3 regions of the Allobosea sp. GW821-FHT10B12 genome follow, and region 3 is predicted to be linked to each of the others. Evidence: riboswitches for the same ligand, from Rfam matches in the RefSeq annotation. Region 3 holds a riboswitch; each other region holds the start of a gene.
The links. Region 3 has a riboswitch for cobalamin ahead of AC07O0_RS21445 (ABC transporter substrate-binding protein). Riboswitches for the same ligand answer to the same signal wherever they lie in the genome.
Positions count from the first base shown of each region.

Region 1: it holds a riboswitch for cobalamin, as region 3 does, so the genes downstream of both, AC07O0_RS17280 (CbtB domain-containing protein) here and AC07O0_RS21445 (ABC transporter substrate-binding protein) in region 3, are expected to answer to the same signal.
Region 2: it holds a riboswitch for cobalamin, as region 3 does, so the genes downstream of both, AC07O0_RS22235 (class I SAM-dependent methyltransferase) here and AC07O0_RS21445 (ABC transporter substrate-binding protein) in region 3, are expected to answer to the same signal.

Region 1 covers NZ_JBWKNL010000004.1:551,083-553,332, reverse strand. The annotation lists gene cobO (cob(I)yrinic acid a,c-diamide adenosyltransferase) at 1-207, opposite strand, end outside; gene cobU (bifunctional adenosylcobinamide kinase/adenosylcobinamide-phosphate guanylyltransferase) at 210-722, opposite strand; cobalamin riboswitch at 778-958, shown strand; gene AC07O0_RS17280 (CbtB domain-containing protein) at 994-1,167, shown strand; gene AC07O0_RS17275 (CbtA family protein) at 1,178-1,933, shown strand; gene AC07O0_RS17270 (DUF1636 family protein) at 1,983-2,250, shown strand, end outside.
Region 2 covers NZ_JBWKNL010000006.1:442,531-444,780, forward strand. The annotation lists gene fdhD (formate dehydrogenase accessory sulfurtransferase FdhD) at 1-573, shown strand, start outside; gene AC07O0_RS22230 (formate dehydrogenase subunit delta) at 582-839, shown strand; cobalamin riboswitch at 965-1,163, shown strand; gene AC07O0_RS22235 (class I SAM-dependent methyltransferase) at 1,385-2,143, shown strand; gene AC07O0_RS22240 (TonB-dependent receptor) at 2,140-2,250, shown strand, end outside.
Region 3 covers NZ_JBWKNL010000006.1:284,096-286,345, reverse strand. The annotation lists gene AC07O0_RS21450 (ribonucleotide-diphosphate reductase subunit beta) at 1-597, shown strand, start outside; cobalamin riboswitch at 691-900, shown strand; gene AC07O0_RS21445 (ABC transporter substrate-binding protein) at 1,120-2,148, shown strand; gene AC07O0_RS21440 (FecCD family ABC transporter permease) at 2,145-2,250, shown strand, end outside.

The DNA.
Region 1 (2,250 bases), on a different contig from region 3:
GATGAACTGCACGACGCCGATGCGCCAGCCATGGCCGAGCGCGCGCAGGATCAGGCCGAAGGCGGCGGTCGACTTACCCTTGCCCGGGCCGGTGTTGACGATCAGCAGGCCCTTTTCCAGCGTCTTGCCCGCGACCTCGGCGTCCTGCACCGCCTTGCGCTTTTCCATCTTCGCCTTGTGGCGGGCCGCGTCGTCAGTTTCGTCCATCGCTACTTCACCTGCATCGGCAATCCGGCAACCATGAAGACCACGCGCCCGGCCTGCGCCGCAAGGCGTTGATGCAGGCGGCCGGCCTCGTCACGGAAGCGCCGCGCGAGCGCATTGTCCGGCACGATACCGAGCCCGACCTCGTTCGAGACCAGCACCACCGGCGCGCTCGCCTCGCGGCAGGCGGCGACGAGCTCGCCGGTCGCGATCGCGATGTCACGCTCGGCGAGCAGCAGATTGGTCAGCCAGAGCGTCAGGCAATCGACGAGGATCGGCTGCCCCGCCGGCGCGTTGCGAATCGCCTCGGGCAGCGCCACCGGGGCATCGACCGTCTGCCAGTCACGCGAGCGGCGGGCGCGATGCTCGGCGATGCGGGCGCGCATCTCGTCGTCATAGGCCTGGGCTGTCGCGATATAGGTCCAGGGCGCCGGCAGCGCCTCGATCAGCGCCTCGGCATGGCGGCTCTTGCCGGAACGGGCGCCACCGAGGACGAGTGTGAGCGGGGGACGGGTCATGACTGCCATTCGCTTTCAGATAGACGCGTGCATTGCACAGCACCGCGCCTGTGGCTAATGATCGTCGGTGACGGTGCCTCGACAACGAGGTGAAAAGGGAACGCGGTGAAAGGCCGCGGCTGCCCCCGCAACTGTAAGCGGCGCGTCCTGCGCCATCGGCCACTGGGTTTCCCCGGGAAGGCGGAGCAGGACACCGAGCCGTGAGCCAGGAGACCTGCCGTCATTCGATGTCGTCCAGCAGGCTGCCGGTGGGGTGGCCAAGGAGAACCAGATGAATACGGCTACCGTCACCAGCCAGGCCAGCGTTTCGGAGCGCGCGAAAGCCGTCGTCGCCGCGCTGATCCTCGGCTTCGTGCTGATCTACACCGTCGGCTTCGCCGCCTCGTCCACTGTCCACAACGCGGCGCACGACACCCGTCACGGCCTCGCCTTCCCCTGCCACTGAGGGGAAGCACATGGTCACGCGTGTTCTCACGGTCAGCATCCTGGCCGGGCTTCTGGCTGGGTTGCTGATCTCGGCGCTCCAGCACGTCACCACCACCCCGCTGATCCTCAAGGCCGAGACCTATGAGGCGGCGTTGCGGTCGCAGCCGGGGCCGATGCAGGCTGCCTTCTCGGGCGACGCCCAGATCATTCTCGCCCATAACGACCCGAAAGCCGGGGCGGACCATACCGGCGAGCATGAATGGAAGCCGCAGGACGGCTTGCAGCGCACCGCCTTCACCAGCCTGGTAACGATCGGTACCGCGATCGGCTTTGCCGCACTGCTCCTCGCCGGAATGATCGCCGCAAACGAACACATCGACCAGCGCCGGGCGCTCGCCTGGGCTATCTGCGGTTTCCTTGCCTTCGGTCTCGCTCCGGCAATGGGGCTGGCGCCTGAGTTGCCCGGCTCGGCCGCAGCCGAGCTGCAGCAGCGCCAGCTCTGGTGGCTGCTGACGGCGGTTGTCACGGCCGGCGCGCTCTTCGTCTTCCTGCGCGTCGAGGCCTCCTGGGCGCGGGCGCTCGCCGTGCTGGCGCTGCTGCTGCCGCACCTGATCGGCGCACCGCACCCGGCCGCGCCGGAAAGCAAGGTGCCGGCCGAAATCGCCGCCCATTTCGCCGCGCTCTCGCTCGCCATCCAGGCCGCGCTCTGGCTCGTCACCGGCTTTGTCGTCGGCGTGCTCTGGCCCTGGCTTGCTCGTCGTAGCGCCGCGACGGCTGCGGCCTGACGCCTCGCGCGGCCGGCGACGACCGCGCCAGAACAAGGAGGCGTTTTTGATGTTCGAAGGCGATCTCGCCCTCGCGACTGATGCCCGGCTGAAGCCGGGCTGTACCATCCATGTCTGCACCGTCTGCCGGCGCCAGCGCGAGGATCTCCCGGAAGGCTACGACCAGCCGGGCATCGGCCTCGCGGCGCTGCTCGACGAACGCCTGGCCGGCAGTGGCATCGCCGTCGTCCCGGTCGAATGCCTCTCCGTCTGTAAGCGACCCTGCACGATCGCGCTCGCGGCCGAGGGCAAATGGACCTATCTGATCGGCGATCTCG
Region 2 (2,250 bases), 160 kb from region 3:
GGCATTGTTGCGAGCGTCGAACTGGCCCCCGGCCGTTTCCGCGAGCATCTGGCGCGCCGCCGCAATCTCTCCGGCCGCACCGCCTGCGGCCTCTGCGGCGTCGAGACCCTGACCGATCTGCCGACTGCGCAGGCCGCATGCCGTGCGGGTACTCCGATCGCAGCGGAAGCGATCGCCAGGGCGCTCTCCGAGCTTGACCACCATCAGCAACTCAACCGCCTGACCCGCTCGGTCCATGCCGCTGCCTGGTGTGATCGCGGCGGCGCGATCCTGGCGGTGCGTGAGGATGTCGGGCGTCACAACGCCCTCGATAAGCTGATCGGCGCTCGCCTGCGCGCCGGCCATGACGCGAGCGACGGTTTCGTGCTGGTCACCAGCCGCGCCTCTTTCGAGATGGTCGAGAAGACGGCGATCTTCGGCGCCGGCACCCTGGTCGCGATCTCGGCGCCGACCTCGCTGGCGATCGAGCGGGCGAACGCGCTCGGCCTGACATTGGTCTGCATCGCGCGTTCCGATTCCGCGACCGTCTTCGCCGGACGCCTCGCTGACAGCGTGGAGAGCATAGCGAGATGACAGAGGTTATGAGCGCCGAAACGATGAGCCATGACCATGCCGGCGAGCATCTCGCCAAGCTCGCCTTCATGGCCAACCAGATCGGCGATTTCTTCAAGTCCTATCCGGACGAGCAGGCGGTCGCCGCGATCGCCGACCACATCAACCAGTTCTGGACGAAGCGCATGCGCGAGGAGTTCCGCACCGGCTTCGAGGCGGATGCGTCAGTGCTGTCGCCGCTCGTGCGGCAGGCGCGCGCCAAGGTAAGGCCCGCGCCGAGCAGGTAGCGGCCGCGCCGGCCGCTCAATCATGCCGATCGCCAATGCAGCGCCTGCGGCGACAGTTTCAACATCACCCGACTGCCGGCCTCGAACAACTCGCGTCCTGGGTTGACGCCACAATCGCGCCATATAGGTTGATGCGCGTCGAGGTCTTCGGAGCGATCCGAAGCTAAGAGGGAATCCGGTGCGGCGTTCGCGCCCAATCCGGAGCTGCCCCCGCAACTGTAAGCGGTGAGTTTCCGATCACAACGTCACTGGCGCTCGCGCTGGGAAGACGGTCGGGAGCGCTGATCCGCGAGCCAGGAGACCTGCCCCGACGGCGTATTGATGTCGCGCGGGCGGGGTGTCCGGCGGATCGCTGGCATGTTCGGCCGCTTCCGCCGCCGTCATTGCCGCGCTCCCAAGCAGCCCTGTTGCGCACAGCGAGGGGCTGACGACGGTGACGATGCATGAAAGCGCAGGCTGCGAGGCCTGGTCTCGAACAGGGCCGGGCACGCCTTTCACAAGCCGAGTGTATTGTAATGATATAACATATCGTGCTTAGACGCGTCATGACCTCTGCTTTCCCTATCTCCGCCGGGCAGAACAACAGTCCGCTCGACCCGCTCGCGCTCTATGCCAGCGCGATCGACACCTCGGATTATGCGGCACATGTGGCGCCGCTCATTTGCCGTCTGGCTTCGGACATTGGCGATCTCGTCGATATCGGGGCCGGGGGCGGCCAGCTCGGCTCGGCGCTGCTCGAACCCGGCCGTGCCTGGACGGCGATCGAGCCGTCGCCGGTGATGCAGGCGCGCCTCGCGCTCAGACCGGAGCGGCCCCTCGTCATCCCGTTCGGCTGGGAGGACGAGCGCGTCGCCTGCGCGCCCGCCGACACCGTGCTGGCGGCGACGATGCCCGGCTATTTCCATGATCCGCTCGCCTTCCTCGCACGCTGTCGGCAATGGGCGCGCCGCCAGATCGTCTGGGCCGTGCCGGCGCAGAAGGGCCCGAAAGGGTTGATCCTCGCCGCCTGCCTGCCGCGGGAATGGCATGGCGAGGACAAGACGCCCGGCATCGACCTCGTCCTGCCGAAGCTGGGGGGCAGCCAGCCCGACCGGATGGATGCGATCGACTGGACCTTCTCGCTCGTGCTGCGCGACCTGCCAGGCTTCGCAGCCTTCCAGGCCGACCGGCTCGGCTGGGCGCCGGGCGATCCGCGCCGGCCCGAGCTCCTCGCCCATCTCAGCAAGCAGGCTGTGCCGACCGAAGGCGGCCTGCGCCTCTCCTGCCATCGCCGCTCGGCCATCCTCGTCTGGACCCTGTCATGACTGCCTTCCATCGCTGCCGCCTGTTCGCCACCACGGCATTCACGACGGCCCTCCTCATCGGACCAGCCTTCGCCCAGGCCGAGATCAAGCTCGACGAACTCGTCGTC
Region 3 (2,250 bases):
ATCACAGACAAGGCGGCCTGGGCGCTGAAGCACACGCAGAGCATCGAGAATCCGGAGTTCCGCACCGGCACGCCGGAGAACGACCAGGCCCTGCTGCGCGACCTGATCACCTTCTATGCGATCTTCGAGGGCATGTGGTTCTACACCGGCTTCGCGCAGATCCTCTCGCTCGGCCGGCGCAACAAGATGGTGGGGATCGCCGAGCAGTATCAGTACATCCTGCGCGATGAGAGCATCCACCTGAACTTCGGCATCGACGTCATCAACCAGATCAAGATCGAGAACCCGCATCTCTGGACCAAGGCCTTCCAGGACGAGGTCCGCGGCATGATCCGCGATGCGGCCGAGCTCGAGGCGGCCTATGGCCGCGACACCATGCCGAGGGGCTTCCTCGGACTGAATGCCGCGCTCTGCGAGCAGTACATGCATTTCATCGCCAACCGCCGCTGCGGCCAGCTCGGCCTCACCCCCGTCTTTGCCGAGACCGAGAACCCGTTCCCCTGGATGAGCGAGGCGATGGACCTCAAGAAGGAGAAGAACTTCTTCGAGACCCGCGTCATCGAATACCAGAACGGCGGCGCGCTGAGCTGGGAATAGGCATGGCATTGAACTGGCAGCGCGATCGCACCAGTTCGATGGCGCTGATGGTGGCATTTCCGAACAGTGCTTGACGGTACGGCGCGCCCATATAGGTTGGGCCGCGATCGAGGTTCTCCGGGTTGCTCCCGGAGCTAAGAGGGAATTCGGTGAGGCGCCTTGCGCCGAAGCCGAGGCTGCCCCCGCAACTGTAAGCGGCGAGCTCTCCGCCCATCGTCCACTGGCGCATATCGCGCCGGGAAGGCCGGGCGGAAGCGGCACCGACCCGCGAGCCAGGAGACCTGCCCCGGTCGTCGAAAACGTCTTTCGGACGGGGTGTTCCGGAGCTGTGTGTCGATGGCGGCTATGTGCTCCATCCATCCACGCCGCTGCGCAGCTCTCCTGCCGTCATCTCGGGGAGCGATGAGATCCATGTTCATGCAGATTGCCGCCCGCGCCATCGCGGGGAACTTGACGGCTGAGCGCAGCCAGTCCTATCAGAAATGCAACATTGTAACAATCAAGGTTGCTTCTGTGCCGACCCTGCACCAGTTCGCTCGCCGTCTCCGACTGCCAATCGCTGGGCTCCTCGGCTCCCTCGTCGCGGGCGCGGCGTTCGCAGCACCGACGCAGTATCCGCTGACGCTGGAGAACTGTCGCGAGAGCGTGACTTTCGCCGCCCCGCCCAAACGCGTCGTCGCGATCGGGCAGACGCAGACCGAGATCCTCTACGCACTCGGCCTCGGTGACCGCGTCGTCGGCACGGCGGTCTGGTTCTCGCCGGTCGCCAAGCCCTATGAGGCGGTCAACGCCAAGGTGAAGCGCCTCGCCGACAACGATCCGAGCTTCGAGGCGGTGCTGGCGCAGGAGCCCGACCTCGTCACCGCGATGTTTGAATGGCATGTCGGGCCGAACGGCATTGTCGGCAAGCGCGACCAGTTCGCGGGGGTGAAGGTGCCGACCTACGTCTCGCCGACCGATTGCGTCGGCAAGGACAATTCCGGCGCGGGCGATGGCGTGCGCACCCAGATGTTCACGATGGAGCTGGTCTATCGCAACATCCGCGAGTTCGGACAGATCTTCGACGTCTCGGACCGCGCCGAGGCGCTCGTCGCCGAGCTGAAGGCGCGCGAAGACAAGGCGGTCGCAGCGGTCGCCAGCCTCAAGGCCAGGGACGTGCCGGTCGTGGTCTGGTTCTCCAGCCGCGACATCAAGGGCGACGGCTTCATGGCCGGCAAGAACGGCGTGCCCGCCTATATCCTGTCGAAGCTCGGCGCCCGCAACATCATCACCACCAATGAGGAATGGCCGCTGGTCGGCTGGGAGAGCATTGCCGGTGCCAATCCGGCGGTGATCGTCACGGTGAAGATGGATCGCCGTCGCTTCCCAGCCGACGACATCGAGAAGAAGCTCGACTTCCTCAAGACCGATCCCGTCGCCAGCAAGCTCGATGCGGTGAAGAACAATCGCATCGTGGTCCTCGATGTCGGGGCGACCCGCGCCGGGCTCGACACGGTCGACGGCATCGAGACGCTCGCCAAGGCGATCTCCGGCTTCGGCCTTTCCCCTTGAGTCACGCCGCCCACGGCCCGAACTGGCCGGCGCGGATCGCGATCGGGCTGGCCTCGCTCATCGCGCTCACCATCTCGGTGGCGCTGGCGGTGACGATCGGCG